DNA from 3 places in the Glaciecola petra genome. Region 3 is predicted to be linked to each of the others. Evidence: predicted binding sites of a transcription regulator. Region 3 holds the regulator's gene; each other region holds the start of a gene.
The links. Region 3 encodes sigma-54, which starts transcription at its own class of promoters, with help from an activator protein. Its sites were predicted from a motif close to GTTGGCACGNNNNTNGNNT; they were not measured.
Positions count from the first base shown of each region.

Region 1: a site for sigma-54 is predicted at 9,647-9,665, ahead of RM552_RS02820 (flagella assembly protein FlgT). Genes of this name have one in related genera too.
Region 2: a site for sigma-54 is predicted at 6,481-6,499, ahead of RM552_RS11915 (TorF family putative porin). Genes of this name have one in related genera too.

Region 1 is NZ_JAVRHX010000001.1:640,783-651,578, reverse strand. Features, by position in the region: gene flgH (flagellar basal body L-ring protein FlgH) at 1-279, opposite strand, end outside; gene flgG (flagellar basal-body rod protein FlgG) at 410-1,198, opposite strand; gene RM552_RS02875 (flagellar basal body rod protein FlgF) at 1,245-1,988, opposite strand; gene flgE (flagellar hook protein FlgE) at 2,206-3,591, opposite strand; gene RM552_RS02865 (flagellar hook assembly protein FlgD) at 3,601-4,293, opposite strand; gene flgC (flagellar basal body rod protein FlgC) at 4,319-4,738, opposite strand; gene flgB (flagellar basal body rod protein FlgB) at 4,738-5,157, opposite strand; gene RM552_RS02850 (CheR family methyltransferase) at 5,327-6,151, opposite strand; gene RM552_RS02845 (chemotaxis protein CheV) at 6,160-7,098, opposite strand; gene flgA (flagellar basal body P-ring formation chaperone FlgA) at 7,253-7,960, shown strand; gene flgM (flagellar biosynthesis anti-sigma factor FlgM) at 8,160-8,492, shown strand; gene flgN (flagellar export chaperone FlgN) at 8,496-8,927, shown strand; gene RM552_RS02825 (LPP20 family lipoprotein) at 9,040-9,495, opposite strand; gene RM552_RS02820 (flagella assembly protein FlgT) at 9,718-10,796, shown strand, end outside.
Region 2 is NZ_JAVRHX010000003.1:240,390-251,185, forward strand. Features, by position in the region: gene cadR (Cd(II)/Pb(II)-responsive transcriptional regulator) at 1-246, shown strand, start outside; gene RM552_RS11890 (hypothetical protein) at 766-1,011, opposite strand; gene RM552_RS11895 (DNA N-6-adenine-methyltransferase) at 1,022-1,594, opposite strand; gene RM552_RS11900 (Dam family site-specific DNA-(adenine-N6)-methyltransferase) at 1,916-2,407, shown strand; gene RM552_RS11905 (putative bifunctional diguanylate cyclase/phosphodiesterase) at 2,712-5,066, shown strand; gene RM552_RS17765 (DUF2970 domain-containing protein) at 5,050-5,247, opposite strand; gene RM552_RS11910 (hypothetical protein) at 5,304-5,612, opposite strand; gene RM552_RS11915 (TorF family putative porin) at 5,739-6,377, opposite strand; gene rpe (ribulose-phosphate 3-epimerase) at 6,782-7,444, shown strand; gene trpS (tryptophan--tRNA ligase) at 7,456-8,469, shown strand; gene RM552_RS11930 (anthranilate synthase component II) at 8,482-9,063, shown strand; gene RM552_RS11935 (HDOD domain-containing protein) at 9,069-10,292, shown strand; gene RM552_RS11940 (aspartate aminotransferase family protein) at 10,672-10,796, shown strand, end outside.
Region 3 is NZ_JAVRHX010000004.1:275,658-286,453, forward strand. Features, by position in the region: gene RM552_RS14135 (KpsF/GutQ family sugar-phosphate isomerase) at 1-473, shown strand, start outside; gene kdsC (3-deoxy-manno-octulosonate-8-phosphatase KdsC) at 474-1,028, shown strand; gene lptC (LPS export ABC transporter periplasmic protein LptC) at 1,025-1,585, shown strand; gene lptA (lipopolysaccharide transport periplasmic protein LptA) at 1,635-2,180, shown strand; gene lptB (LPS export ABC transporter ATP-binding protein) at 2,183-2,911, shown strand; gene RM552_RS14160 (RNA polymerase factor sigma-54) at 3,126-4,634, shown strand; gene hpf (ribosome hibernation promoting factor) at 4,658-4,945, shown strand; gene ptsN (PTS IIA-like nitrogen regulatory protein PtsN) at 5,028-5,471, shown strand; gene rapZ (RNase adapter RapZ) at 5,480-6,418, shown strand; gene RM552_RS14180 (HPr family phosphocarrier protein) at 6,435-6,707, shown strand; gene mgtE (magnesium transporter) at 6,806-8,164, shown strand; gene arcB (aerobic respiration two-component sensor histidine kinase ArcB) at 8,161-10,524, opposite strand.

The sequences.
Region 1 (10,796 bases), on a different contig from region 3:
ACCCAAACCCACAACAGGGTTTAAATTAGCGGTAGATTCTTTTGAGGTGCGAGTATTCGCACTTTTGGTGGCATTGGTATTTTCACTCAATGTTACAGTAATAATATCGCCTACCCTTCTTGCAGTAACATCAGAATATAGACTGTTGGCTGATATCGCTGAAAACAAACTACCCGTTTCAGCAATACTTTCGCGTTTATCAATAGGTTGTACTGGCGCATAATACGGGTCATTTGCGCTTATTGGTGTGCTACTGGTTGATTCGCAACCCATCAACATGAGCATTGCCATTGGTAATAGCAGTAGAAAAAAACTGCGGTAATAGTGATATTGTGTTTTCATGATCGAGGTTTACCTTGTACTGCTTAATTTATGTTCGCCAACTTCTAAAATAGGCTATTCAATGCCGTTAAAGCTGCTGAATAACCTGACCTAACATTTGGTCAACTGACGAAATCACTTTAGAGTTCATTTCATACAAACGCTGACTTTCAATTAAATTGACAAGCTCTTCAGTTACATTAACATTTGATGTTTCAAGTGAACCTTGCGATACGGTTCCTAATCCCTCTAATCCAGGCACGCCTTGAACTGGTGCGCCAGATACAGCAGTTTCAACAAATAGATTTTGTCCTATGGGTTGCAGGCCAACTGGATTAATAAAATCAGTGATGTTAATTTGGCCAAGTACCTGCGGTTCAGCTTGAGCTCTTAATTGCGCAGACACTTCACCTTCTTGAGAAATAGTAATTTGTTGCGCTTCTGGCGGCACGGTTATGACAGGTTGCAACACAAAACCAGCACCTGGAGTCACAATTTGACCTTGGTCATTCAGGGTAAATTGGCCATTTCGAGTAAATGAAGCGCTTCCGTCTGGCATTTGTATTTCAAAAAAACCTTTTCCTTGAATAGACATATCTAACGCATTTCCAGTGGTAATAAGACCACCTTGCGTATGTGTTTTTTGAGTGGCGACAACCTTTGATCCTGCTCCGAGCATTAAACCCGATGGTAATTCTGTGTCAGCTGATGAACGCCCGCCAGGCTGATTAATATTTTGATAAAGCAGGTCTTCGAATACCGCTCTATCCTTTTTAAAGCCAACAGTACTGGCGTTTGCCAAGTTATTTGAAACAACTGACACATCTGTTTGCGCCGCGTCTAAACCTGTTTTACTTATCCATAATGCCGGATGCATATTTGTAACCTCCGCGAATTCAATTCGCTAAATAAACGTTTAATACTTAAATCATTCTTAATAACATGTTGCCACGCATGGCTAAGGTGTCGGCTTTTTTCATAAGCTTAACTTGCATTTCGTAATGACGTTGCAGACCAATCATATTCACCATTTCGTCAACAGCATTCACATTCGACCCTTCTAACATTCCGTTTTGTACCGTAACGGTGAGATCCTGCTGGGCAATCTCACCAGACTTCAAAGCAAATAGGCCGTCTTCACGTCGTTGAATTTGATCATTAGGTGGATTTACTAATTTAAGCTGGCCAATTTCTTCAACCGCATTCTCAGGCGCACCTTGTAGTCGAGCCGATATGGTTCCGTCAATACCAATGGTCAAGTTATTCAGTGGGACAGGCAAAAATATAGGACCATTGTTTCCCATTACTAAATTGCCTTTTGGGTCGAGCAAAGAACCATCGGCGCCTGTTGTAAATCCACCGGCGCGAGTAAATGCTTCCTCGCCTTCTGGAGTCTGCACACTAAACCACCCTTCGCCTTGGATGGCGATATCAAGCTCTCTGCCAGTAGTAATTTTGGGGCCCGACTCATAATTATTTGCTGGGCTTTCAGTCATTGAAAAAACGCGTGTTGGCAAGCCCTCACCAAATGCTGGCATGGCTCGGGCTTGTTCTAATTGTGCCCTAAAACCATTTGTTTGCGCATTAGCCAAATTGTTGGCGCGCACACCCGTAGCAATCAAATCTTGCTTAGCCCCGCTAGCTGCAATGTATAAAAGCTTATCCATTTATCTACCTTAGTTCCTAAATTAGGAATACACCGTTAGAGAAACACTCTCTGACTGTTGTTACTAAAGTTTTGCAAGTAGTGTGCCAATAGAAATAATGCGGAGATTTAAATGTATGGTATTGATTTATATGGTATTTACTAAAATTGCCGCTTACATGGAATAAGCGGCAATGCGGCAATTAATAACCGGGAAAGATCAAAATATAAAGACAATATTATCTAATATTTAGAATGGTCTGGTTAAGCTGGTTGTTCACTTCAAGCGCACGTGAATTTGCCTGGAAGTTTCTTTGCGCAATAATCATATCGATTAATTCAGTGGTTAAATTTACATTTGCTTGTTCAAGCGCAGAAGAATTAATATCTCCATATGTCCCAGTAGTCGCTTCGCCCGCTAGCGCTTCTCCAGAAAGTATACTTTCCTTCCATTGCGTAGAACTTTGCTGAGTTAAACCTTGTTCATTAGAAAAACGAGCGAGTGCAACTCTCACTATCGGCTCTGAGGTACCATTTGAAAATGTCGCTCTAACTAAACCGTCTGGCGAAATATCAATACCCGTTAATCTACCTACTGGTAAACCGTCTTGCTCTAGTGATGTCACTTCAAAAGCTGACGCAAACTGCGTAGGCTCATTCGGGTTAGCACCTGTTGGATCTAAATTAAAATCAATCGTAATTTGTTGTGTCGCATCAGAACCGTTCGCTAAAATCAATTCACCAAGTGCTTCAGTCTGTATTTTCTGGTTAGGTTGCGGCAAACCATCGGCAGACTCTATAGCAATAAAATCACCACCGTCACTAAATTGAATTTTCGCTGCCGTAGTTGCGAAGCCTGAGTTTGTGCCAACAACATTTACTGCAGTAGCAGGGTCAGATTCACTTCCGTCTGAATTTGTCATATCAACGAGTTGATCGTCTACGGCGGCTACGACATACCATTCATTTACTGCGGTAGGATCGTTGTCTTTAAGAAAGTAATATGTCATTACGTGACTATCACCAAGAGAATCATAAACAGTTACTGAGGTTGCTGCGTTATATGTAAGTGGATCAGTTGGATCAAATTCGGTCGGCTCTTTAATTTGTTCGCCTGCAGGCAAGTTAAACCTCACGTCGACCTCGGTTGTTGATTGCGGTGAGCCCGATGAATCGGGAATTCGAACCGGTACCGTGGTGCTCAAGGCTACCGAAGCAGAAGTGCCGTCTGGGTTAACTGGAAATCCTAATAAATTATCTCCGGCGGAATTAACCACAAAGTTATCTGAATCTAACTTAAATTGGCCTGCACGAGTAAATGAAAAGTCTCTTGAGGTAATTTCCGGTACGGTTGCAAAAAAGCCGTTACCCGTAATTGCCAAATCAAGTGCATTGTTTGTAAAACTTAAACTGCCTTGAGAAAATTGTTGTGACACTTCTTGTGTTAATACCCCATCCCCTACTTTAGTTTTGCCTGATGCTAATAAAGAAGCGGCATATACATCTCCAAACTCTGCTCGTGACTCTTTAAAACCAACTGTGTTAACGTTTGCTATATTGTTTGCAGTTGTATCTAAGTCTTTTTGTGATGCAGATACTCCACTTAATGCTATGTTAAATGACATGTTTTGCTCCTATGAATTACCGATTTGTATGACGTCGTCTAAACGAATGCTGACATCACCATCTAAATTTAATACTACACCCGCTCCTGACCCCGACAAACTCACGCTATCGACGTGGCGATTAATTGCGGTAGGTAGAGCGGTCGACTCTCCAAACACTTTACCTTGAACGGTGACAGCATAATCACCAGGCGGCATTAAATTGCCGCTGCTGTCGGTCCCGTCCCAGCTAAATTCAATGTTGCCTGCGGCTTGTGTGCCAATGTCAATAGTCCTGACTACTTCACCGCTTGCGTTTTGAATCGCTATTTGAGTCTCTTGGGAGGTTTGTTCGCTAATAATTACGCCAGATAAACCGTCGCCTTCATTTGCCATATGACCTATATTGCCTGTCACTAAAACCGACTGACCAATTAGACTGGATGCCTGCAACGCTTGGTTGCTAGTCATTGAGGCTGCAAAACCCTCAAATTTTTCATTTAATTGCGAGATACCATCAGCCGTTGTAAAAGACGTCATCTGTGCAACTAATTGGTCGTTATCAACAGGCTTTGTTGGATCCTGATTAGCAAGTTGTTCGGTCAACAGCGCAAAAAAGTCTTCTTGTTTTAATTGTTGCTCAGTTCCATCTGAAACTGGCACTGGGTCTTCGGTTTCCCAATACAGTGTTGAGTTAAGACCATTAGTAGGCAGTAAATCCATAATTATTTCCTCAACCTAATGTCAATTAATTCTGGCCAAGTTGCAATACTCGACGGAAGATCCGCTTGGTAGTATCAGCAACCTGAACGTTTGTTTCATAACCCTTTGATGCCGATAACATGTCGGCCATTTGCTCAACTATGTTGACATTGGGCTTGTAAATATAGCCGTTTTCATCGGCTAATGGATTGCCTGGCGAATATTCGACTTGCAATGGCGCTGTGCTATTAACGATACCCAACACGCTAACACCCACACCTTTAGTTTGATCAGCATTTGCTTGGTCTAGTGCTGCAGCAAAAACAGGGTGACGCGCTTTATAGGTTTCTTCATAACTACTGCTGACCGTATTAGCATTGGCGATATTACTTGCAGTTGTGTTCAACCTTACAGACTCTGCCGCCATACCAGTACTAGAAATATTCATCACATTAAACAAACTCATTATTGACCTCCGCTGCTAAGCGCTTTTTTCATGCCTTTGAACTTACCGTTCAATAACATTAAACCTGCTTCATAACGCATACCTGTTTCCAGAAAGGCATTTCGTTGCTGCTGCACATCAACAGTATTACCATCGCCGGTATCCGGTTGATTAGGGATAATAAAATCGATTTCAGATTGCATTTGACTAACGCCACTTAAGTGATTTTCATGGGTTTTAACTAACTGACTGTTGTTATGTTGTGCACCCGATTGCATACTCTTGGCTGTTTTCATGGCCGATTGGAAGTCTATGTCCCTTGTTTTATACCCAGGAGTATTTGCATTGGCCAAATTACCTGAGATTACTTCCATACGCTGACTACGAACCTTTAAAGCGTCGTGATGGACATTTACCAGTCTGTCTAAATCGATTGCCATGTTAAGCACCTTGCACTAACTATTAATCTGCATTTGTATTCGCCCAGCTATTTTGCTTTACGAATGAATATGCATTCTTCACAGGACCTATGAGCAAGTGCTGTGCCATTTTCAAAAAAAATCAGTAAATGGGGTCTAAAGGAGGAAGGAAATAAGGCAGGAATACTAGCTAAAGCCTTGAATAATATAGGCCTTTTCTTTCTGAGTTCATGGTAAACTCTCGTTCTGCACCACCAATCGTTTCGGCGGCTCCTAACATTAATGCTGCATTTGTAGACATGCAAGCGGCAAACTTTAGCAGTATGTCGGTTTTTTGTTTGCCGTTAAAATAAATGAGGACGTTACGACAAAAAATAACATCAAACTTACCTAATGCTTTGAAAGATGAGAGCAGGTTGACCTGTTCGAATCTAACCATGCTTTTAATAGTCGCATTGACCTGCATGTGCTTATCGTCAATTTTTTCAAAAAACGCTTGCCGATAATATGCGGGTAATCCTCTACTTAGGGCCATTTCATGATAACTACCGATTTTAGCTTGTGTCAGTACACGTTTGTTAAAATCACTCGCCACAATTTCGACATTTCTAAATCGACCTGGGTTATTTTTTTGGTAATTTGCGATCGTCATTGCAATTGAATAAGGCTCTTGACCGGTAGAGCATGCACTGCTCCAAACTCTCAGTGTATTTTGACTGTCACTCAATCGAGGCAAAATATTGTCTTGTAATAAGTCAAATGGATAGGCGTCTCTAAACCAAAATGTTTCGTTGGTTGTCATTAACTCAAGACTTTCATTCGTTAATGCGATGTCGCTTTGTTGAATCAATTTACTAATAAGGGCATCATAATCAGCACAATTTGAATTCTTCAATAAACCACTTAAGCGGCTTTTCACTAAATATTGCCGATTATTACCAAGCACAATGCCTAATTTTTTTTGCAGAAAATCAGCAAAAAGAGCATAGCTTTTGGGTGATAATGGCGTATCCAATGTATTTATTACTCTATAATATCAGGTGTCTTTAATAACCATTTTTGCACTGCAGCGGTTAATTCATCTGGATGGAATTTGGCAATAAAATCATCTGCGCCTACTTTTGTTACCATTGCCTGATTAAATACTCCACTAAGCGAAGTATGCAAAACAACTTTCAGCTTTTTTAATTCAGGTGTGTTCTTGATTTCTGCTGTTAAGGTATATCCATCCATTTCTGGCATTTCAATATCAGACACTAATAAACCGACGGTATCTGTTACATCACCAGTTTCTGCCGCGATTTCTTTTAAACGCTCAAGGGCTTCTAAACCATTTTTTGCTAGTTCCATTTTCATACCAAGAGTAGACAGCGCTTTTTTAACCTGATTTCTAGCAACAGAAGAATCGTCAGCTATAAAAATGAGTTTTTCGGTATTGTCACCAACATTAATATTATCGGTAATTTCACTACTTACTTCGGTATTAAGGGGAGATATCTCGTTTAAGATTTTTTCAACATCCAATATTTCGATCAATTCGTCTTCAACCTCTGTGACAGCTGTCAAGTAACTGGCTTTGCCAGTACCTTTTGGAGGTGGAAGTATTGCATCCCAATTAGTATTAATGATTCGTTCGACCGAACTAACTAAAAATCCCTGCACAGATCGATTATATTCTGCGATGATAATAAAGGCGGTTTGCAGATTCTCGATCGGCTCGTCACCGGTTGCCATTGATAAATCGATAACAGAAATAGTTTGACCTCGAATATGTGCGACCCCTCTCACATAAGGGTTAAGCTTAGGAATGGAAGTGAGCTCTGGGCATTGCAATACCTCTCGCACTTTAAAAACATTAATACCAAAACGTTGCCTAGAGCTCAATTTAAACAGGAGTAACTCCAACCTATTTTGCCCTACGAGCTGAGTACGTTGATTAACTGAATCTAAAATACCTGACATGACCTTCCACCTTTTTTCGGCATGAATGTTGCTGTACTTACCTTTAAGTACACTCTTTGTCATCTATGGGCCTGAACATTTTAGGAAAACGCCAAAGTAATGACGTTAAAATCCAAACTAGATGATAAATCGACTGATAGAAAAGGAAATACGCATGTATTCTAACAAGTCCCTAACCTTATCGGCTAAAAAGGCCATACTCTTTACGTCTTTTTTTATTTGTTTTTTTGCCAACGCAAGTGGCAAAAAACATGCTGAACTTGAGGCCACAGTTAAGCAATACTTAAATGAACAAACAGCCTCTTACCAAAGTGATCAGATAAAAATTAATGTTAGGCCTATCGACAAGCGGATTGAAATACCGGATTGCAATGTTCCTATCAAAGCAAGTTCAGCAGGCCTGCAAGCAAATCAAAGCAATATTTCTGTAAAACTTTCTTGCGCATCCAACAATTGGTATTTATTCACAAATGCTACCGTCGCGATTGTGGAAAAAGTAGTTGTGAGTGCTGATAATTTAAATCCAGGTACTTTATTGGCAGCTAATAACCTAAAAATTATTGAAATAGACAAAAATAAACTACGTGGCCCTACTTTCAGCAAAAAAGAAGACATCGTAGGAGCAAGGGTAAAGCGCAGAATGCGCGAAGGCAATATTATAGACGGTCGAATGTTATGTTACGTATGCAAAGGCGACAGAATTACAATTGCTGCCATTAGCGGCGGTTTGTCGCTCCGAGTTTATGGTGTAGCGCTTCAGGACGGTACTCTCGGCGATACTATTCAGGTAAAAAATACTTCATCCGATAAAACAGTATACGGAAGGGTTACGAGTACCAGTGAAGTATCGGTTAATATCTAATGTTGGTATGAAGGTTGCTTTAGTCGATAGTAGCGAGGATTTACATGGTGTTTAGTAAGCAAAAAGTTCCGATTTATAGTCAGAAGTCTACTCTTCAAATTATAAGCGGCATTTTTCTGACATTATTTACGAATAACACTAAAGAATCGTGACAAAGGGTCGATACCCTGCATAGAGGTAATTCAATTGGTAGGAATGTATGTCAATTAATAATGTAAACAATACAAATAAAACACAGCTAGATGCCGCTAAATTAGGGCAGCAAGCTCAAAGTCAACCTGGAAGAGTAACTAGTGAAGCAGGGGCAAATAGCAGCGGCCAAGCACCTGTTAAACAGGACTCTGTTTCATTAACTCAATCTGCTCAGCAGTTGGCTAATGTCCAGAAAAAAGGATCTGAAGCGCCGGTTAATCAAGAAAAAGTTGACCGGATAAAACAAGCGATAGCGAACGGTGAGTATCAGGTAAACCCTGAAACACTTGCTAAAAAGATTGCCGCTTTAGAGTCTCAAATATTTGGCGTGAAAGTATAAACTATGACAACAAGTCTTGAAAATGCAATTTCAAAACAGCTTGAGCTTCTTAAAAGCTTAAAAGGGCTGCTTGAAAAAGAGCTACATCTCATAAGCTCTCGCGAACCTGAGACCTTGATGCAGTTACTAAACGAAAAGCAAGTCTTGCTAGACAATATTGAGTCGCAAGACTCAGCAGTCGAAACACTATACAAGCGCGCTGAGAGTGCTGGTGCCGTCAGTGAAAACTGCGAACCTATGCTAGACGAATGCAAGCAAGTTATGTTTGAGTGCAAATATCTAACGCAAATCAATGCAAAATCTGTTGAGCAGGGGCAGCTAAGGCTGGTTCATTTGCGTAATTTGATGATGGAATTACGAGCGAAAGAATCGATGACCTACGACCGCTCTGGCAGAGCTTCTGGCAATAGTTCTACTAAAGGCATAAGCGCATAACGTTCAAAGTCTTTTTTTATATAAAACATAAATCCTTACCAAAAAAAATCACGCATTAAGCGTGATTTTTTGGTATTTATTGGTCAAATATACATAAGCGTGTGTACTATTATTAATAGTACGAAATCTTTCTTATTCGTTTAGGTTGAGCGGTTGATAAATATATCGCGTGTACTTTTTCCATATCTAGTTCAAGCTCAGTTGCGTAAGTGTCATCACCTACAGGATATGTTTTCACTACTCTTGCGCCTCTAATTACCCCTTCAACAGAAGACTTTAAGGCATTATTTGTTAATACTAAATTTGCCAGCTCTTGCTGACCGTCAACTTTTTGTCCATACACCTGCTCAGCAAGTTCTCTGTATGCATCTAATTTAGATGCTTTTATTGCCATCAGTCGCTTACTAGCAGCATCGCTTGCGATTTGCGCATTAATTGGGGCATAACCAACTGCGTTAAGCACTGGATAATTTTCTGGCTCTATGGTCTCCCATTCAACATGCTTTGTAATTAAACTCTCACAAGCACCCAAGGTGAGACCCAGCAATAACACACTCGCTTTAGCCATTTGATTGCCTGGGCGAGACAACACACTACGTTTGTTTTTTTGCATAAAAAATACCTTAAGATTGTAATCATGAGATTAGTTCTAATAAATGTTTAGCAAGTCATGTGCCACAAGCATCACAATTAAAAACAAAGCTCATTCAGCAAGACTATTTGGCACACAACTTGAATACACTGGAGTAAATAAGCAGTCAGCTAAATAAACCCTTACTAGAGGCGGTATATGAAAATAATTGAAGCACACCATCAACATGGACCAATACTGCTCAAACCTTTTTTTCTAAACATATTAGTAGGGTGTTTCTCTTTTATTAGACTCAGTGTTATTAGCTGTGGACTGTTGTTGATTGCATCGACCAGCAACGCAGCGTGGTTTTCAGCAACGGGGCAAGCAGTCGTAGTTAATGGAAATAAAGAGGCCGCGCGCAAAGAAGCCACCGAAGAAGCGATTAAACAGGCACTTTTGTTTGCAGGTGCTTCAGTTAGAAGTGTGTCTCAAATGACGAATGGTTTACTAATGGACGAACACTTAGAAATACGTGCTAATGGCGAAGTGAATACCATTCAATTAATCGACGAAGTTTATCAGGATGGACTTGTGACAGTTTCTATTAGAGCTGACATATTTGCACAAGATGCTCAATGCAGTGCAGCTGACTATACAAAAAAGATTGCGACGACCTATTTTCCGGTTCAGTTTCAAGCTCAGGCTGCCGATGGACAAATTCAAGATATCGGAAAAGTCACAGCGCTCAAACTACAATCCCTCATAGACAAAATTACCACAAGTGTTGAAATAACTCACGTTGCGCCTTACGTATTTGATTGGCATATGGCAAATGTACCAAGAGAATCTCAGGCCTTAGCGAATAAAACAAATACTCAGTACATTGTCAATGTGGTGCTTAACGATATTTCGGTAGACCGATATGAAAGAGCTGGTTTTAATCCCTTTAAAACTGAAAACAGCATCCGTAGTTTCGACTTTACACTTAGTTTAGTTGACGGCGCTACTGGTGAAGAACTATATAGACAAAGCTATGAAAGCAAAGCGCCTTGGGATTTTCAATTTACCGATAGCATAGACGTTGCTTCAGATAAATTTTGGCGTAGTCAATATGGCAAAAATATCAAAACTATGCTCCAACAAGGTGTAACCGATTTAGAAGAGTTTGCAATCTGTCAACCAACCATGGGACGAGTTTTAGCCGTAGCAAATAATCAGTTGCAAATAAACCTAGGGCGTTCTCACCAAGTACAACAGGGTGATCAACTGACCTTGTTCAATGTGAAACAAATAAC
Region 2 (10,796 bases), on a different contig from region 3:
GAAATTAGTTTAGTACTAGAAACACGAGCTAATCCAGAAAGCAGTTGCGAAAGTGTTAATGCTACGATTGACAAACATATCGATGATATTAGACAAAGAATAACTGAACTAGATGCGCTTCAAAAAACACTGGTATCAATGCGTGCTGCTTGCGATGATGACAAGAAAATCAGGGAATGCGGTGTGTTACATGAATTAGACAATATTGTTGAAGCGCACAAGCTCTCAAAAAATCATGAGTACTGACATTCTATTATTAAACCCTAATTAGTAACATCAGAACTTTAAAATGTGTATTGATAAGTAAAAGTATGCACAAAAAGATACTATCAGCTTAAGAATTTTAGCAAATTTCGTGTTATTTAACGTCCATAATATTGAAAATTTCACACAGATAATCGACAAAGTCGAAATACCGCTTTTCCACCACAGGGGGGCCTATCAAGGCTTCATTTATCGTCGGTGAAATGAGCTTTGAGTCCTAAGAGAATTTTGCTTACTAATGTCCGTATATCGACTCCACCTATTTTACAACTATATCTAATAAGCTTTATTTTTTTAAGTCGAGATCGCGTATGCGGATTCTTTATTTAAATAGTTAACCTCTAGCCTTCAATGTGTTCGCATCTGTTGCATTTTTCGAAATTTCAACTTCGTATGCTTGCGGATATTGCAGGTTTCCAGCAGATTGTTCAATCAATATCATTCGCTGTTTATGGATGTGAGAAGTGTTAAAACTTGCTAAATTTATATTTGTTATCTTTCTTAGTTAAGTAGCATTTGAGGTTGATATGGCGCACTCGTTTTCAGCAAAGTCCATGCCGATCGTACCGTTTTGTTAGCCAGTGCAATACATGCTCGTTTGACACACGCAAGTTGGACTAAGTCTTTCAGGCACTTTTGTTTCATTGTTTTTGGTTTATCAGGCAAAACATTAATCATTGATAGTGCTCCCTGGTAAAGTTCTGCTCTTAATTCCTTATTGCCACCTATTTTATCAATGCCTTTCACAGACATACGGCTATTTGGCTGGAATCATCACAAATCCATGTTTTTCGAATTTCTTTTGAAAAGCCCGCCGTTTACTTCCAAAATAGAAAAATGCTTGGCCACGAGTATTACCAGAAACATTTTTTCGATCAGCGTTCCAAAAGCTTATTCGGTGATTAGTAAAACAAATAGCAGAACAACGGCTTACTAGGGCACTGAACCATCGAGTATCTGTCGCGTTATTTGCTAATACGATGCCTTCAGCAAAGTGCCCTGCTTCATATTGGTCGATGAATCGATTTACAGAGCGCCCACATAGTCCCGCTGAATAAGGCGGGTTCATGAATACACTTATATTTTCACCAACGTTCCAGTCATTATCAAAAGCACTATCTTGCTTGGTAAAAATTTTATCTGCACAAACAATTTCGTTCGCTGTTTCAGAGGAAAATGGGTCTAAATCGATGCTACCTAATACCGCCCTAACAGAATCCAAGTATTCTGGGGGTGTATACCATGAGTCAGAATCCCTGCCTTTAGTCGAGTTGGTACCGGGTTTCGCGCCTATGTAAGCTAATTTTTTTGTATTGGCCTTTGAAATCAAGTTTAACTCGTTTAATCGTTGAAAAGGATTCTGAATTATCACTGACTATTGATAATACGCAAGTATTTATATGGTCAAAACTATTTTAAAAGGTTATTAGCCTTATTAATTTGAAAGTTGGAGTCTTTATTGAGTGGGTGTAATCAACTATAGTATTGAATCAATAGCGATTGCACGTTGAATCATAATATTTTGCCGGAACTGTTTTTTATTCGTCTCAACTCAATAAGTTATGACAAAGTCAAAGTTTAGCTCATAAGAACAATTTATGATTAATAATAAATTTGTAATTCAACCACTTAGGCTAAATACATCATAAATATTAGCAATAATGAAACAACTCTAGCAGGTTATAATGGCCTGTGTCGCTACAATAAGAGTGGCGGTTATAATGTCCCTTTTGGTCGTTATAAGCGTCCTTATTTTCCTTTAGACGAGATCCGTACTTTTGCCCAACGCGCAAAATATGCTTCGTTTCATCAAGGAGATTTCTCTTTTGCCTTTGAAAAGCTAAACAAAGGAGATGTTATTTATTGTGACCCACCCTATTCTCCTATTAACAAAACAGCAAGTTTCACCGCGTATTCAGGCACAAACTTTGATGTAGACGATCACAAAAGATTAGTCGACTTAGCTGAACGCGCCAAACATTCCGGCGTCACTACCATTATATCGAATCATTGCTTACCCGATACACTTTCTCTTTATATTAAAGCAGATAAAATCGTCAAATTTGATGTGGCGCGAACAATCAGCTGTAACGGAAAAATACGAAAATCTTGTAAGGAATTAATGGCTGTTTATACGCCTTAATAACTTAAAAAACTAAAGAAAACAAAGATAAAAAAATTGAAATCGATTCTAATCTAATAATTATTTCGGCCGATAATTTCTAAGTGAACACAGTTTTAGCAAAAATATATCAAGCCCAATAGACGCATGTCAGTGAAGAGTGTGATCAAAAGCTTTGGTTACGAAGGAATTATTAGACATAGCATGTTAATCCCTAATGTAGTGCAAAAAAATAAAAATGATAAATATTAGTGGCCTCTTAGCAAAGACCTTAATACTTGTTATTTGTGTAGCAGTCATATCACTGGGTGCTTCATATACGTTTGTGTCTATACAACAAAAACGTTCTTTCGACGAAAATATTAGTAGCATTAAACATACCCATCGAAAATCAGCACGTCAGTTGCTTGAACAACACCTTCAAGAGCAGATTCTTTCGGCTGAAGAAATCGTAATGCTGAGCGACTTAAATAACCGCCCATCACAGGACTTTAAAGCATTTTTTGATCCTATATGGTCACGTATTCAACTTAGTTTTTCTTTGTCCTCGATGTCATTTTCAAACGGACAACAGAGTATCGAGTATGGCCGTTTTCCAAGAGAAGATATGTTTGAAATGCAAATGTCTGCAGCCCAAGAGTTACGACCTCAATCTGGCATCATTTGTCATTTTGTATGTGAGTTATCATCTTCCATACCAGTAACCATTGAGGGTGACCAATGGGCCTTATCATTATTATCTGATATTGCGCCATCGATCATTTTTCTGAGTTCAGTGGTAAACAGCGATATTGGCATTATTTCTCCGTCGACGGCTTACTCAAGCCAAAACAATACGCTTTCACGATATGTGGTTGATATTATGACCGGTTCTGAGAAAAACGGCGAAGTATTCCAAATGCCACTTTCAAGCTCTCAATTTGAGCAACTTGAGAGTGAAGGGATGCATTTTAAAACTAATGTACGTGATTACTATGTATGGTTTGAAACAATAGATGGTATTGGCGAAGATATCAGACTGTTATTTATTAGAGATATATCTTTGTTGTTGGAGCAACAAAATAATCAGAAAGAACAAGTGATTGTAATTTTCGCTACAATGACGTTTGGTATTTTACTATTTTTAATTCTCTTCTCTTTTATTCCAATTTCAAAAATCAATCAGCTAAAACGCGCCATCAAGCTGATTGGTGCAAAAGAATATAATATCGCGCGGTATCGATTAGGCAAACCAACAAAATCACATTTCAATGATGAATTACATGAATTAGAAGACGAATTTAGACACGCTATAGACGTACTAGAAACCTATGAGCAACAACTCAAAGCCTCTCAAAAGCGCTTGGTTAGACAAGCAACCATAGATCAAATAACGGGCTTATTCACACGAAATGTATTGGTTGAAGACCTCATCAATATGAATACTGATCCGAGTATTAACGAGGTTGCGATATTCTTCTTAGACCTCGACGGTTTTAAACCTGTCAATGATAACTTAGGCCATGAAGCCGGCGATATCATGCTAAAAAAGATTGGTTATCGCTTGAAAGGTGTTGTCAATAAATTTACTAAGGTATATCGAATTGGTGGCGACGAATTTGTAATTTGTTTTAGTAATTTTTCTTCAAGCGAATCTTTGGACATGATGGCTGATTCAGTAGTTGACCTCTTTTCAGCACCTTTTCATATTTACGACACCAGAATTTCTATTAGCGCTAGTATTGGCATTGCAAAGCAAAAAGGAGACGAAATTGACGCCGACAAATTGCTTAGATTCGCAGATATCGCAATGTATCAAGCAAAAGAAAATGGTAAAAACTGTTATAAGTTTTTTGATGACTCAATGCGTGACGCCGCACAGCAAAGATTTACGATTAAAAATGATTTTATTGCTTCCCTTGCAGATAATCAGCTATTTGTCGTATTTCAGCCAATAGTGTGCAGCAATACTCGAAAAGTTATTAAATTAGAAGCATTATGCCGTTGGCAACACCCTGATTTAGGTTTTATTGAGCCACCAATATTCATAGACGTATTAGAAGAAAGTGAGAATATGAATATGCTGTTTGAATGGATAGTCAATAACGTTGTCAATGAAATTCATTATTTAGATTCAATCGAACGCAACGATATTATTATTTCAATTAACCTTAGCCCTTCTCAGTTAGTAAACGATCTAGCGCTTAGTGTTATCAACAATGTGCTAGAAGAGCATAATATTAGCCCTAAAAGAATCGAATTAGAAATTACTGAAACATCATTGATTACTAATTTCGAAACGGCAAAATTATGGATAGAAGATGCGACAAATGCGGGTTACAAGATTGCCATAGATGATTTTGGTGCTGGTTACTCCTCACTATCTTATTTAACTGCATTTTCATATAACACAGTAAAACTTGACCGTTCTTTGCTTTATAATATAGACAAGGATCCTAGGCAACAAAGGATCGTAGGTTCACTCACTCAAATGTTACATGGACTTTCAGTGTCAATTGTTGCAGAAGGTGCGGAAACTGAAGGACAATTTATGGCACTACAAAAACTAGGATGTGACTATGTTCAAGGTTTTTTAGTGTCGAAACCTATCCCACATGATCAACTGGTATATTTTTTAAATCGTTATTTGTCGGAGTCGGAGTCTGAACAAGTATCCCTCAACCCTAGTGTTGAGAGGTAATCCACGTAACCATCAAGCCAATTGTAAACAGCAACAAAATAAGCATGAGTATTCCTACTACAAGAAATGGCAAGAATGAGGGCATATTAGTATCTTTATTATATTGTTGTTTAGTTTGGATACCCATAAAACTAGCAAAGACACTTTTTACTATCCCAAACCAGTATTTCACAAATTCCATGATTATTTAGCTCCAGATAAGTTTTCAGCTCTTCATGGGATATCTACAAATAATAACTACTTTCTAGACAGTAACTCGAGTAAGTCTAAGTAGTGAAAGTCCGCGGCATCTGTTTGCTTAAATATCCATGTTAACCAACCTATTTGTTGATCATTTCTATTGCATAAGCCTATGGGTTTATCCAGTGTGGCTTGCGTTCCTTGATGATGAGAAGTATCAATGATGACTTTGTTTTGACGTTCATATGCATTTAAGCAAGGCGCTGAAGCTTCCGCAAAAACAGCACTTATAATGAACATCATTAACGTACTAACAAGCGCTGCGGTCGCAAACATTTTAGTTGGATTTTTCTGCGTTGATTTCATAAACATCCTCCTATCACCTTAGATAATACATCAATCCAGCAAAAAACGCCAAAAAGCATAAGCTGATTGGCGTTTTCAATTGCACGCTTTGCACGTATTTTGTGCAAAGCAGGAATCAGTCGATTACTATAGGTCGAATGAACGTCCTATTGTGAAATAAACAGATTCGTCATTGTCTAAGTCGTTACCACTAGAAATGACAGATATACCAAGGTCAAACCCTTCGTACTCGAAGCCGTATCCTAACTCAAGATATTCGCCTTCGAAATCATCACCGAATGTTCCAAAAGTTGCAGAAAAACCTTCGTGCTCAAAACTCAAACCCAAAAACGTGTAGTCTGCTTCAGTCGCTGCTTCATCACCAACAGCACCATCCCAGCTACCGAAAGTGTATTCAATGCTGAATTTACCGAACGCTGCACCTAGATTCAATTCATCATAACCCGAATCAAAATCACCTGTGTACAAATAAGTGGTTACACCAGCACTTAAACTAAGGCCACTGTCAAACTCTACACCATATCCACCGTACACATCTATTTCTAGACCGTCTTCTACGTCAGCACCCCAAACACCAGCATAAAAACCGCCGTTAGAATAATCAATGCCACCGTTAGCAGTTGCTGTGCCGTTTTGCACGATACCGCGGAAGTGATATTCACTCATTAAGCCAACGTTTGCCGAGACTTCTGCTTGCGCAGTAGACGCCATAATTGTTGATGCCAATAAGCCAGTCACGATGGCGGTTTTCTTTAAATGTTTCATGTGTTCTCCATACCTATTCAAATGTCATAAAAAAAAGCAATGTGTCGTTTTTTTGTTATTTTTATTGTTTTGACCAAGTCTGAAGCTAGGTCTACGAAGACTTATACAAATACAATGCCAAACTTTAAACAATAATAATATTGCAAACAAAATCAGGTGCTTACGGTTTTTGTATGATTCTTAACATAGCTTTAAAGGCGCTAAAATAGCACAGACGACAACAAACCACCAATATTTTGCACCTTTTTAAGTCACCCTCACCATTTTAATGCAGGGTAACTAATGCCGCTGAAAACACTTTTGTGTTACGGCTTACAAAAAAGCTTAGCCCTTTCTTAAAAAAGCTTTTCATATTCACTCATAAAATGCGTTAAACTTATACTTTGATTAAAAAGAGAATTCTTATGCATGCACCACTTATAGCGCCGTCTATTTTATCAGCAGACTTTGCGCGTTTAGGAGAAGAAGTCACGTCTGTTTTAGATGCGGGAGCAGATATTATCCATTTTGATGTAATGGATAACCATTATGTGCCCAATTTAACTTTTGGCCCAACAATATGCAAAGCTCTCCGTGACTATGGAATTACCGCCGATATCGATGTGCATCTTATGGTATCTCCCGTGGACAACATGATAGAAGCATTTGCAAAAGCGGGAGCTAATATGATTAGTTTTCATCCTGAAGCTTCGCAGCACGTTGACCGAAGTGTTGAATTGATCAAAAGCTTAGGTTGCAAGGCTGGGCTAGTATTGAATCCGGCGACCTCATTGAGTGTGCTCGATTATATTTTGGAAAAGTTGGATTACGTATTATTAATGTCTGTCAATCCGGGCTTTGGTGGTCAGCAATTTATTCCTCATACGGTAGAAAAAATCCAACATTTAAAAGCCATCATTGATGATCTTGATTTGAATACTCGCATTGAAGTAGACGGTGGCATAAATAAAAACACTATTAGCGCTGTTTTTGAAGCCGGTGCTGATATGTTTGTTGCCGGTAGTGCTATATTTAATGCGCCAAACTATAAACAAGCCATACAAGAATTAAAACAACAATTAAAATAGGAACTTACTGCGTGAACAATACTACCAAGCCTGTTGTATTAAGTGGTTGTCAACCTTCTGGGCAACTCACCCTCGGCAATTATTTAGGGGCGATTAAGCAGTGGGTGCAAATGCAACAAACACACGAATGTTTGTATATGATTGTCGATTTACATGCGATTACTGTGCGCCAAAATCCACAAGACTTGCATCAAGCTTGTTTGGATGGCTTAGCTTTATACCTTGCGTGTGGTGTTAACCCTGATGAAAGTGCTATTTTTATGCAATCACATGTACCCGAACATGCGCAACTTGGATGGGTTTTAAACTGTTACACTCAAATGGGTGAACTTAATCGAATGACTCAATTTAAAGATAAAGCACAAAAAAATCAAAGCAATGTCAACGTTGGTTTATATGCCTATCCAGTGTTACAGGCTGCTGATATTTTATTGTATCAAGCAAATGAAGTGCCCGTCGGTCAAGATCAAAAACAGCATTTAGAACTTACTCGAGATATCGCAACGCGGTTTAACAATATATATGGCGACGTATTTACATTGCCTGAGCCTTGCATTCCAAAAAATGGCGCTCGCGTCATGAGCCTCCAAGATCCTGATAAGAAAATGTCTAAATCAGATACCAACCCTAATAATGTGATTGGTTTATTAGAAGATACAAAAAAGCTAACCAAAAAAATTAAAAGAGCCGTGACAGACAGTGACGAAGAAGCAAACATCTTTTTTGATATTGAAAAGAAAGCCGGCGTATCTAATTTACTGTCCCTCTTAAGTGCAACTGGGGGTGAATCAATCGAAGCATTGGTACCACAATACGAAGATAAAATGTATGGGCATCTTAAAAAAGACGTCGCTGAAGCCGTTGTAGCGCTTATTAACCCTATTCAAGAGGAATACAGTCGTATTCGAAGCGATCAAGCATATCTTTCTGATGTTATGCACAAAGGTAGTGCTAAAGCTAGAGAAAAAGCGTCCGATACATTATCTAGGGTATACAAAGCCTTAGGTTTTATTACTAGCGTCTAATATGAGTATGATGTGATAGTCATTATCGACAATTACGATTCGTTTACTTATAACTTAGAGCGATATTTTGTTGAGTTAGGCCATCAAACTCGCGTCATTAAAAACGACGAGTTAAATATTGCACAACTTAGCAAAATAAAATGTTCTCACTTAGTAATTTCACCTGGGCCATGTACACCAAATGAATCGGGAATATGTATCGAAGCGATTAATACATTTGCGGGTTCTGTACCAATTTTAGGTGTATGTTTAGGGCATCAAGCTATTGCACAGGTTTTTGGCGGTAAAGTGGTTAGAGCACGACACGTAAGGCACGGTAAAACGTCAGTATTAAATGTCACCTCGAACACAAGTCAATTGTTTAAAGGTTGCCCAAGCACATTTATAGTGACGCGCTATCATTCTCTTATTGTAGACGATAGTGAACTCGACAAAGCGTTTTTGGTCACGGCAACTTGTAATACCGAAAACAATAGAGAAGTGATGGCTATTGAAAATCAACAATGCCGTATATATGGACTGCAATATCATCCCGAGTCATTGTTGACCGAACACGGGCATAAAGTGTTAAAGAATTTTTTGTTGCAAGGATAAATAGATTGAAGGTTCAAGAAGATCCACAAGTGTCTCAACTAACATCATTGTACAATGAACGGTTTGAGAAACTCTTATTATCGTTAGATGAGGCGATAATCGATGCTGGGCGCAAAACAGAACGTCAAAAAATAATTGAAGATTCGGAGCAATTTGAAGCGCGTCGCGAATTGCTTATGGTAGAAGAAATTGCTAATAAGAAAAGAGAGATACAAGCTTCAGCCAAGAATGCGTTTTTGTTACAAATTGAATCTAAATTTCATCAAGCCCTGCTTCCTGAACTCGAATTAGAGTTTCGTAATATCGACATCATCATGAATAAAATCCTTAAGTTTGATAGTAACTTAGGACGTCTACTCGATATTTTATATACTGATTCCTGTTCGATTAGTCGTATAGTCGCCTGTTTAGAAAACATCCCTTGGTTAAGTGAGTCGATCATGATGTTTGTTAAACAACCAAAATATCGTCGAGTAGATTCAGCAGGACGTCCCGTTATATTAAAAACCATAAGAGCCTCTTTAAGTTTTATCGGAATTGAAAGCCTGCGTATTTTAATACCTGTTTTAGTAGCAAAACATACTAATCCAGCGAAGTCTGAATTCACCCCGGACTTACCTAGAAACCTTTGGATGTACACCATCGGTTGCGGCAATATAGGTCAGGCATTAGCCGAGAAAAACGGTTTGCGGCCACATTTTGGCTATTGTATTGGCTTATTTTCGAATATTGGTCGCTCAATTATTGCCAATCTTTATTTACGTACTTTTGACCGCATGCTTACTCAACAAATTATCAAGGCACGAAAAAGCAATAATCCTAATCAGGCAAAAGCACTTTCCGCCCTCGAACCCTCACACAAATATTTAATTTCTTTGTGGAAAAAACATGCGAGTCGAATTACTGGTGACGTAATATCTGGTCTCAATTGCAAATGGTTGACCATTGCTGCTGGATTACAAGATTATAGTAAAATTCGCGAAATGACGATTGCCCATGTTGACAAAATCGATGTGCATCCTTTAACAAAGTTACTGTTTAATGCTCAAGGGTTTATGCAATATAAAATGCTAAGTAAAGACAAACTCATTGGCAAAGAAGAGTCAATGATTTTTTTACGTAACTTTGGCATTGGTTCAAACGACGTAGCGATTGTGTCCAAGGTCAATTTAACAGGCATAGAGCTAAATATTAGTGGAAAGTTACCGGATGATGTAAATTCATCTTAAATTACTTAACGTCGGTCACTAAATTCCCAATATATTTTAATGCATACTTATGCAGGCATATTGAACGATATAAAAATCATATCATCCTGAACTTACTTTTACCCTTACTATTTGGCGTTATATTGTGTTGTATTATGCCTAAAAATATTTATTCACTTTTTTCGTAATTACATCAATCCGCAGTAAAAACAAGGCTTGTAGCGCAATTATCTTGACGACTTATGTTTTTTTTTCTGGCATACTCAGTGGCAAATGTGTGGTTCAGAGCAACTTGGATACTGCATAAAAACATGACAAATCACCGCTTCAATGACAGTGGTTTTTATGAGTTTTTTTAAAGCTATATAATATATATAGCTCCCGATATACGAGGTTTAAGATGCAAGTCAATCGCGAAACGTTTAACGATGTAATGGTGCCAAATTATAATCCAGCAGCTATGGTTCCCGTAAGAGGACAAGGCTCACGCGTATGGGATCAAGAAAATGTTGAGTATATTGATTT
Region 3 (10,796 bases):
CACTTGCCATAGCATTACTTGAAGCTAAGGGATTTACTGCACAGGACTTCGCTTTTTCTCACCCGGGTGGAGCACTTGGAAAACGTCTTTTATTGCAAGTATCTGATGTCATGGTAAGCGGAAAAGACATGCCTATTGTTAACGACAGCGCCACATTAAAGCAAGCCCTACTGGAAATATCGTCCAAAGGCCTAGGGATTACTGGCATTGTGGATGGCGACAATAAACTTATTGGCATCTTCAGTGATGGTGACTTGCGCCGAACTTTAGATAAACAAATAGATATCCATACCGCTTTAGTGAGAGATGTAATGACTCAGGGCGGTATTAGTTTGCTAGAAAATAGTTTAGCAATCGATGCAATTAATCTTATGCAAAATAAGCGTATAGCCGCTTTGTTTGTATTAAACCAAAAAAATCAGCCCATCGGCGCTCTTAATATGTATATGCTGCTTAAAGCTGGGGTAGTGTAAATGTCTGAAATTAAAACCCTCTACGGCACTGTTTCTGCGTCGGTTTTTGAAAAGTGTAAAACCATCAAACTGGTTGTATTTGATGTTGACGGCGTTTTCAGCGACGGCAATATTTATATGGGTAATAATGGTGAAGAACTCAAAGCATTTAATACAAAAGACGGATATGGCATAAAGGCCCTAGCAAGTTGCGGCATCCAAACGGCAGTGATTACTGGCCGACAGTCAAACATTGTCGAAAAGAGAATGCAATCACTCAACGTGAATTACATTATTCAGGGGCGCGAAGATAAAAATACCGCAATGATTGAATTAATGGAAGTAAGTGGGTTTAAAGCTTATCAAATAGCGAGTATGGGCGATGATATGCCAGATTTAGGCTTATTTGCTCACAGTGCAATAAAAGCAAGCGTAAATGATGCGCACCCAATGGTAAAAAGGGAAGCAAACTACATCACAAGTTTAGGCGGTGGCAAGGGCGCAGTTAGAGAGTTTTGTGATTTGTTTTTGCAAGTAAATAACAAATTAGAATTTAGTCATGGTGCAAGCTTATGAACCGAATAGGATGGAGTATTGCGCTAATTTTCTCAGCGGTGTTAGCACTTTATTTACCCACACTATTGGAACCAGAGGACGCATTAAATGAAAACAATAGAGATGGTTCACTTATTCCCAATTACAAAGCAGTGAACTTAAATAGCAAATTGTATGACAAAGAGGGTAAGCTAAGCCATCAAATGGCTGCAGAACAAATGGAGCATTATGAAGAGTTAGGCTTTGCCGTGTTCACCAACCCTGTTTATACGCTTTATTTAGATTCGGGTGAGCCATGGCAAGTAACCGCCAATGAAGCAACCTTGCACGACAATAATCGCATTCAGTTAGAAAAGAATGTTAAGATTGTGAATCTGCGCACCGAAGAGTATGTGCGTGAAATCAACACCGAGTATATAGAAATAAATTTGCAAAATAAGACCTTAATGTCCGATCAGATCGTCGAAATAAGCGGACTTGATTATTCTGTAGTAAGTGTCGGTTTATTTGGGGATTTAACAACCCAACAATACGAGTTAAAAGATCATGTACAAACACAATTTAAGCCTAGCTTGTAAAATAATCGCGACATCTGTCTTGTTAGCTTCAATTCAGGTGGCGCACGCCATGCAAAATCAACAAAGCACGGCTCAAGATGAAAGTGCTACAGCCTCAAAAGTCGATGCCATCAGTACTGACTTTAACTTACCTGTTACCTTAGTATCGAATAGTCAAACACTCGATGGCAAAAAGAAAACCTCTATATTTATTGATAATGTAGTGATTAGACAAGGTAGCTTGGAAATATTGGCACAACGAGTAGAAGCCGATGCGGCCGCCGGTAAAGGCAAAGAAATCATTATGGCCAGCGGCAACCCTGCCAGCTATAAACAACGCTTAGAAGACGGTACTATGGTTGAAGCACGAGCTAACGAAATAGTATACGAAGTCGGAGCTCGTACAATATCACTCAAAGGTGTGGCATCTATTGTACAAAACGAAATTCAGGTTACTGGTGATTCCATCGTTTTTGATATGGCAAAGGAACAAATTCTCGCATCTAGTACAGCAGATAGCAGCGGCCCAGTTACCACTGTACTGAGCCCTGGTGCATTTTCAAATAGTACACCCTCAGATAAAAGTAAAGAGAATGAAAACGAGGAAGACGAATAGTCGTGAACAGTACACTTTGCGCAAAAAACTTAGCAAAATCATATAAATCGAGACAAGTCGTTAGAGACGTTAGTATTGAAGTCTCCACTGGCCAAATTGTTGGTTTACTTGGTCCTAATGGCGCGGGTAAAACAACGACCTTTTATATGATCGTAGGCTTGGTTCCCTTAGACAAAGGTAATATTTTTATAGATCAAATAAATGTGAGCATGCAACCAATGCACGAACGCGCCAGGCAAGGTATTGGTTATTTACCACAAGAAGCATCCATTTTTAGGAAATTGAGTGTTTATGAAAACCTGATGGCTATTTTGCAAACACGCAAAGATATTTCAAATAACCAGAGGGAACAAATAGCCGACGAATTACTCGACGACTTTAATATCAATCATATACGTAATAATTTGGGCATGAGCTTGTCTGGTGGCGAAAGAAGACGGGTGGAAATAGCAAGAGCGCTTGCAGCCAACCCTAAATTTATTTTACTAGACGAACCATTTGCAGGTGTTGACCCAATTTCTGTAAATGATATAAAGAAGATAATATACCAATTAAAAGAGCGCGGTATAGGAGTACTGATCACTGACCATAATGTCAAAGAAACCCTAGATGTATGTGAAACAGCCTATATTGTTAGTCATGGCGAATTAATTGCTTCTGGAAATGCGCAAGAAGTACTATCAAATCAAACAGTAAGAGATGTATACTTAGGTGAGCAATTTTCTTTGTAGTTATTTTGAGTAAACTTTATTCGATTATTTAAATAATCATGCAAAAGAATGGACGGTGTTTGTCGATGTAGTAATTGAGGAACACTTAATATAAGTACATTAAAAGAATATGTTATATTGAGAATAAGCAAGGCGATACGAGACTGTTAAACAAATTAATTTTATAGGTGATTATAGCTAATATGTGTGAATCGTTTGTAGTGATAGGAATGTAATGAAACCTTCTTTACAGCTTAAATTTAGTCAACAGCTAACAATGACGCCACAGTTGCAGCAGGCGATTAAGTTGTTGCAACTCTCCACATTAGACTTACAACAAGAAATTCAAGAAGCCCTCGATTCTAACCCCTTGTTAGAGTCACTCGAAAACGAGAGTCGTGATGACCGCAACCAAAGCGAATCCGATTCTGAAACAGCGGGCGCGTCGGCAAGTGCATCAGAAAATACCGAAACACAAATCAATGGCGAGAAAGATGGCTCTGATCAAATGGACAGTCATGAGGCTTTAGAAAATAAAGAATTGCCCGACGACCTGCCAGTAGATACCTCTTGGGACGAATACCTAGGCTCCAGTTCAGCGCCTACTAAAATGGTGGGCACCAATCCCGATGACGATTTTATTTATCAAGGTGAAACTGTTGAGAGCATTCAAGACCATCTAATGTGGCAAACAGAAATGACCCACTTTAGTGAAACAGATAAATCTATCGCCATCGCTATTATTGATTCAGTGGATGAATCAGGTTACCTGACAGTGAGTGCAGAAGAGATACTAGAGAGCTTAGATGACGCCGAAATTGAACTTGACGAAGTAGAATGCGTGCTCAAACGAATTCAACGTTTTGACCCAGTAGGCGCTGCAGCTCGCTCGGTACAAGAATGCTTGTTAGTACAATTGCAACAGTTTGACGAGAATACACCATGGTTGGAACAAGCACGCTCTTTAATTGAAGAACATAGCGATTTAATTAGCAGCAAAGACTACCGTACGTTGATGCGTAAAACACGGCTTAAAGAAGACCAATTACGCGAAGTCATGCGTTTACTAAAAACCCTAAATCCCCGTCCTGGTAGCGTTGTTTCTGCGAGAGAACCTGAATATGTCATACCCGATGTCAACGTTTACAAGAAAAAAGGAATTTGGACGGTAGAATTAAATAATGAAGCATTGCCGGCTTTATCCGTAAACGAAACTTACGCTCAGTTGTCAAAAACGACAAAAAATCCGAACGATTCTCAATATATCAAGTCTCACTTACAAGAGGCAAAATGGTTTATAAAGAGTTTAGAAAGTCGTAACGAAACATTACTCAAAGTGTCGCATTGTATTGTCGCAAAGCAACGAGAATTTTTTGAGCAAGGTCCAGAAAAAATGCAGCCCATGGTACTCAATGATGTTGCTGAAATGGTAGATATGCACGAGTCGACCATTTCTCGAGTCACCACACAAAAATATATGCATACCCCTAGGGGAATATTTGAGCTGAAATACTTTTTCTCTTCTCATGTGTCAACAGACTCAGGTGAAAACTGTTCGTCTACTGCTATTAGAGCCTTTATTAAGAAAATGGTCGCTGACGAACCATCCCATAAACCATTAAGTGACAGCAAAATTGCACAAATGCTCGCTGAGCAAGGCATAAACGTTGCTAGGCGAACAATTGCAAAATATCGGGAGTCTTTAAACATTCCCCCTTCCAATCAGCGAAAAAGTCTCGTGTAAACGAGCAAAAGAGGATTATTTATATGCAAATTAACCTGACAGGTCATCATGTAGAAATCACCGATTCATTACGCAACTATGTTGATACAAAGTTTGAAAAATTAGAGAGGCACTTTGATCATATCAACAACGTACATGTAATTTTAAACATCGAGAAATTGAGTCAAAAAGCTGAAGCTACAATGCATTTAAACGGTGGTGAAGTTTTCGCCAACAATGAACATACCGATATGTATGCAGCCATTGACGGCTTGATAGACAAGCTAGACCGACAGGTTATTAAGCATAAAGAAAAGTTAAAACGACATTAACTAGAGCGACTCAAATGCCAGCTCTATACTTTTAAGCTCCTTTAAGAATAAACGATATACTAACCATCGTTAAGAAATATCAATGATAATAAACGACATCATTTCACTCGACCGGACTCAATGTTCGGTTGAGTGCAACAGTAAGAAACGCATCTTTGAAATCATTTCTCAAATTGCTGTGAAACAATCTCCTGAATTAGACCAACTTGAAGTGTTAAGTAGCTTAATTAGCCGCGAAAAAATGGGCAGTACTGGCATAGGCAATGGCATCGCGTTACCGCATGGCAGGATAAAAGGCCTGGCCAATATGATAGCTGTAATTGTGACAAGCAATCACCCAATTGAATTTGATGCCATAGATGGTCATCCAGTCGATATCTTCTTTGCTATCTTGGTACCAGACGAGCAAACAGACCAACATTTACAAGCGCTTTCAGGTATCGCGCGCAAATTAAGTAATAAAGATATTGTAAAAGCCATCCGAAAAGCAGAAACTAAAAACCAAATAGTGGCAGCTTTGGCATAATAAACATCATGAAACTGTTAATAATAAGTGGGCGTTCAGGTTCTGGAAAGTCAATCGCTTTAAGAGCTTTAGAAGACTTGAGCTATTATTGTGTTGATAATATTCCGGTTTCACTCTTGCCCACGCTAACACATACAGTAGTTGAACAGCACGAGCTTGTTGCGGTTAGTATTGATGTTAGAAACATGCCCGAAACAGAAAATGAAATTAGTGAGTTACTCGAATATCTCCCTGAATTTTGGGATATCACTATTATATTTTTAGACGCCAGCGATGACGTACTGATTAAGCGTTATAGTGAAACTCGGCGACTACACCCTCTTTTTAAACAAAGTAACTCCTTGATTGATGCTATTAGCGCCGAGCAAGAAATTCTGGTTCCTGTAGCTGAGAAAGCCGACCTTCATATCAATACTGATCAATTATCAGTCCACGATTTAGCCGAACTAGTTAGAGAACGTGTTTTGGGTAAAAAAAGCTCTGATTTGGTCATTGTATTCGAATCATTTGGATTTAAATATGGCCTGCCAAAAGACAGTGACTATGTATTTGATGTCCGCTTTTTGCCCAATCCACATTGGGAACCTGACTTACGCCCTTTAACCGGCTTAGATGGACCCGTCGAGCTATTTTTATCTGGGCAACCCCTGGTAATGAAGCTCATTTGGCAAGTACAAAGCTTTGTCACAACTTGGCTACCACATTTGGAGCGCAATAACAGAAGCTATGTCACTATTGCTATTGGATGTACGGGTGGGCAACATAGGTCAGTTTATGTGGCACAGGCCCTCTATGAAGCTTTTAAAAATAGTCATGGTGATGCACAAGTTAAGCACAGAGAATTAAAACGAATTACACCCAAAATAGAAAACACGCCTAGTACTCAAAATCTGCTTAATGACGATACCACTGTAAGCAATTTTAAACCTATCAATAATAACGACTAAAAATGTGACAAAAAGCGTGAAGATTACTAAAACCTTAACCATTCTCAATAAGCTTGGTTTGCATGCGAGAGCAGCCACTAAACTCGTGGAACTTGCTTCAAAGTATCAAAGTGACATTATTATTTCGCAAGATGACCAAGCAGCACCGGCAAATAGTGTGATTGCTTTATTGATGCTGGGCAGTGGAAAAGGTAAACAAGTAACGGTTGAATGCAGTGGGGTGGATGCTGAAAACGCAATGTCTGAAATCGAAAATCTAATCGCCAATAAATTCGACGAAGGTGAATAAGCCACTGAATTAACAAGAATTCACTGAATTATTGACGACTTAGTGTTATACTATTTAGCCAAATTTCCATGTTTATGGTTACTGTTGGGTTTAATCCAATGTCAGAAATTATCGACAATTCAGATACACAAACACGCTTGTTATCTATCAACAGGTATCTAAACGCTGGTGCATTCGTGCGAGTGCGCAAGCTCCTGCACGATATTCCTGCTGGCGATGTTGCATTGTTGCTTGAATCTTCAGTCACTAAAACACGTGATGATTTATGGCAAATGCTAGATGCAGATTTTCATTCTGATGTGCTAGAAGAGCTCAGTGAAGACGTAAGAAACGGCATTATTGGCAAAATGATGCCTTCAAGTGTGGTCGATGCCCTTGAAGACATGGATACTGATGACTTAGCAGAGACTCTCAGTACCCTACCCGAAGATGTACTCAACAGTATTCTTAAGTCTATGGACACTCAAGACCGTTTGCGTGCTGAAAAAGCCTTGTCGTACGGCGAAGAAACTGCTGGTTTCATTATGAATACCGACACGATTACTCTTAGGCACGAGGTGTCGGTTGATGTTGTCATTCGATATCTTCGTTTAAAGTCGGAGTTACCGGAAAACACCGATACCTTATATGTAGTCAATCGCCAAGACTTATTAATCGGAACCGTTTCTTTAGCTCGACTACTCACCTCAAGCCCCGATGTGAGTGTTGAAGAAATTATGGATGATGAACCTATTTCTATAAAAGTAGACATGCAAGAAAGCGAAGTTGCTAGCATGTTTGAACGCTACGATTGGTTATCAGCACCAGTTGTAAACAATGAGGGTATTTTGCAAGGCCGAATCACCATAGATGATGTTGTAGACATCATCCGCGAAGACGCAGAACACTCAATGATGAGCATGGCTGGTTTAGATGACGAAGAAGATACGTTTGCGCCAGTAGGTCAATCGACTAAACGCCGTTCTGTTTGGTTAGGGGTAAATTTGATAACCGCCCTTTTGGCTGCCGCGGTAAGTGATATGTTTGAGGCAACGCTAAGTCAATTAGCTGTTTTAGCAATACTCAATACAATCGTGCCTAGTATGGGTGGCGTCGCCGGCAACCAAACCTTAACACTAGTCATAAGAGGCATGGCTTTGGGTCACGTTTCCACTACAAACTCTATTTGGTTAGTAAGAAAAGAGTTAGCCATCGGCTTTTTTAATGGACTCATTTGGGCAGCACTTATAGCTTCTGTTATTGCTATTTGGAAACAGGATTATATGCTGGGAGCGGTCATTGCATTTGCCATGATGATGAATATGATTGCAGCGGGGTTAGCAGGAGCAACTCTGCCAATTATTATGAAAAGAATGAAGATAGATCCTGCGCTAGCGGGTAGCGTTATCCTAACCACTATTACCGATGTCGTCGGTATTTTTGCCTTTTTAGGCACCGCCACCCTATTTCTAATTTAATCTTCAATTTTATTCTGATTAATCCACTCGTGTAAGGCAAGTACGTCTTGATCTATTGCTTGGTTAAGTTGTTCAACCCACTCATGCACATTTTCCCACCACGCGGGGTGATCACCTTGTTGAATAGAATTCGCCGTCGACTGCACTCGCGATAAGCCAACCGACCCTGCAGCTCCTTTAATTTTGTGTGCCTGAGAACATACTTCATCTTTGTCGTCGGCGGCTAAAGCGACATTTAATAGTTCCATATATTCGGGTATTTTTTGTTCAAAGACCTGTAGGCTAGCCGCAATCATACCTTCACCAATAGTTTCAACAAGCATGGTCAATAGGTCAGCATCCAAAACATCTTTTTCCACTTTACCAATTACTACAGGGCTCATCGCTTGTGGCTCATTTTCAATGCTTTCATCAACCAAAATATCATTGGCGAACAGTTCGTTAAATACGCGTATCATGCGGCTTTTCTTAACAGGCTTTGCAATAACATCGTCCATTCCATTGCGAATATATTCGTCATGCTTTTTAATCACATTAGCGGTTAGTGCAACAATGGGGGTACTTAATACTAAGTCAGCTTCTAATAGGGTTTTTGCCACATCAAATCCCGACATGTCGGGTAATTGAATATCGAGTAGTATTAAGTCGTAAGTGGTTTCTTTTACCATATCTATGGCTTCTTGACCGGTCATTGCTACCGATACATGCTGACCTAATTTTTCAAGTAAGGCTTTTGCTACCATTACATTCAATTCAATATCTTCTACTAATAATACATTAAGGCCGGTTACTCTTAACTCTTCCACATCGGGACTTTTGTTAGTCACAGTAACGGGAAGCTTAATCTCAAAACAAGTGCCTTCATTCAAAACACTGTTTACGTTGATTTCACCGCCCATCTTATCCACCATTTGCTTACAAATCGCTAAGCCAATACCTGTGCCGGTTGCGGCCTGAAAATCTTCTCTTTGTACTTGATAATACATAGCAAAAATCTTGTCTAATTGAGCACTTTCAATGCCTATTCCAGTGTCTTGGATGGTAAATGTAATTTCGGCTTGGCTTTCACTATGAATAACAGAACTCATTGTCAACGACACAGAACCTTTAGGTGTAAATTTTACTGCGTTAAACAACATATTCCATAGGACTTGTCGCAAACGAGTGCCGTCAGCCTCAAAAGTTACCGGTACCGGTTCGATCACTTTGTAATTAAATGTTAAACCTTTATCAGACGCTAGTAGCTTAATAATGCTCGATATTTCATTGATAAAACTCATCGTGGTAACAGTTTTTATTTGAATTTCTACTTTTTCACGATCAAGTTTATCCAAATCAATGATATCGTTAAAAATATTACCTAAGGTAATGGCACTTGCATATATGGTGCTGATCCATTCATGTTGTTCTTTATTTAGGTTCGTATCACGGAGCATTCGCGACAACCCTACTATGCCGTTTAGAGGAGTTCGTAATTCGTGAGATATCGTAGCAATAAATTTAGTCTTGTCTTTACTCGCTTGTTCAACTGCAAGCTGTGACTGTTTACGTTCGGTCATATCTCGACCAAACGCCAATAACCCCAGACGATGTCCGTCTTTATCGAAAAATGGCACTTTTCGCATCTCAAAATAGCGTCTTCTACCATCAGCAAATTTCAACCATAACTCTTCTGTAATAGGCGCATTTGTTTCCAATACTTCATGATCAGAGGCTGCTACCTGACTGGCCAGATCCTCTTCATATACTTCGTGAGGCGTTAGGCCTAGCAGTTCTTCTTCAGATCGCCCAACAAGATCTTCTGCCACTGTGTTGCAACCTGCAAACCGCCCTTCTTCGTTGCGGTAATAAATCAAATCGGGAGACGCATCGATGATAGACCTTGTCAGAGTTGACAAACGTCTAGCTTGTATTTCTTGTTCAGATTTTTCTTTGATTTCTTGTTCTAACTTGGCAAACATTGACTCCCGTTCGAGTTGGGCATTTTTGCGTTGCTCAATTTCGTAATTTAATTGCCGAATATTATTTTGTAGCTCGCGGTTAAGAATAACATCGTGACGCCGGAGTCTTTCGAGTTGCTCAACAGCTTCACCTAAATTAGTGCGCGAATGCTCTAATTGCTTAATTAATTCACTAAAGAAATAAAGGACCCAAGGAGCCGTTATTAACACTAGTACAATCGAACTGATAAAGTCTTCCGATTCAAATTCACGTCCTAACGCAATGCGCACACCAAAAGAGCCTGCAGTTGTAACAAATAAAGTAAACAATACAAAAAGAACACTAACTTTAATTGGACCAATTTTATCCACAAATTTTGCAAATTTTATGGCCCAAGATTCAGGTGGTGTTTTTATCAAAGTATGCTCCCGTTAAAACATTGGATAAATAACTGACGTATGATGGTTTTGTAAGAACAGCGCATGCTATCAGGATTTTAGCTTCCTCAAAAGAGACTTATTCTTTGAAGGACACTTTTAAATCAAAAAAATGCTTATTTATGCCAATACATTGCATCAAATTTGCAATATTGGTTGCGAAAACAACTAAATTTTACAGATGCTTAACGCTCGGCTAAAAAATTACTCTGAATAACAGTGTAAACGCGAAAAAAATAAATTATTAATAAACA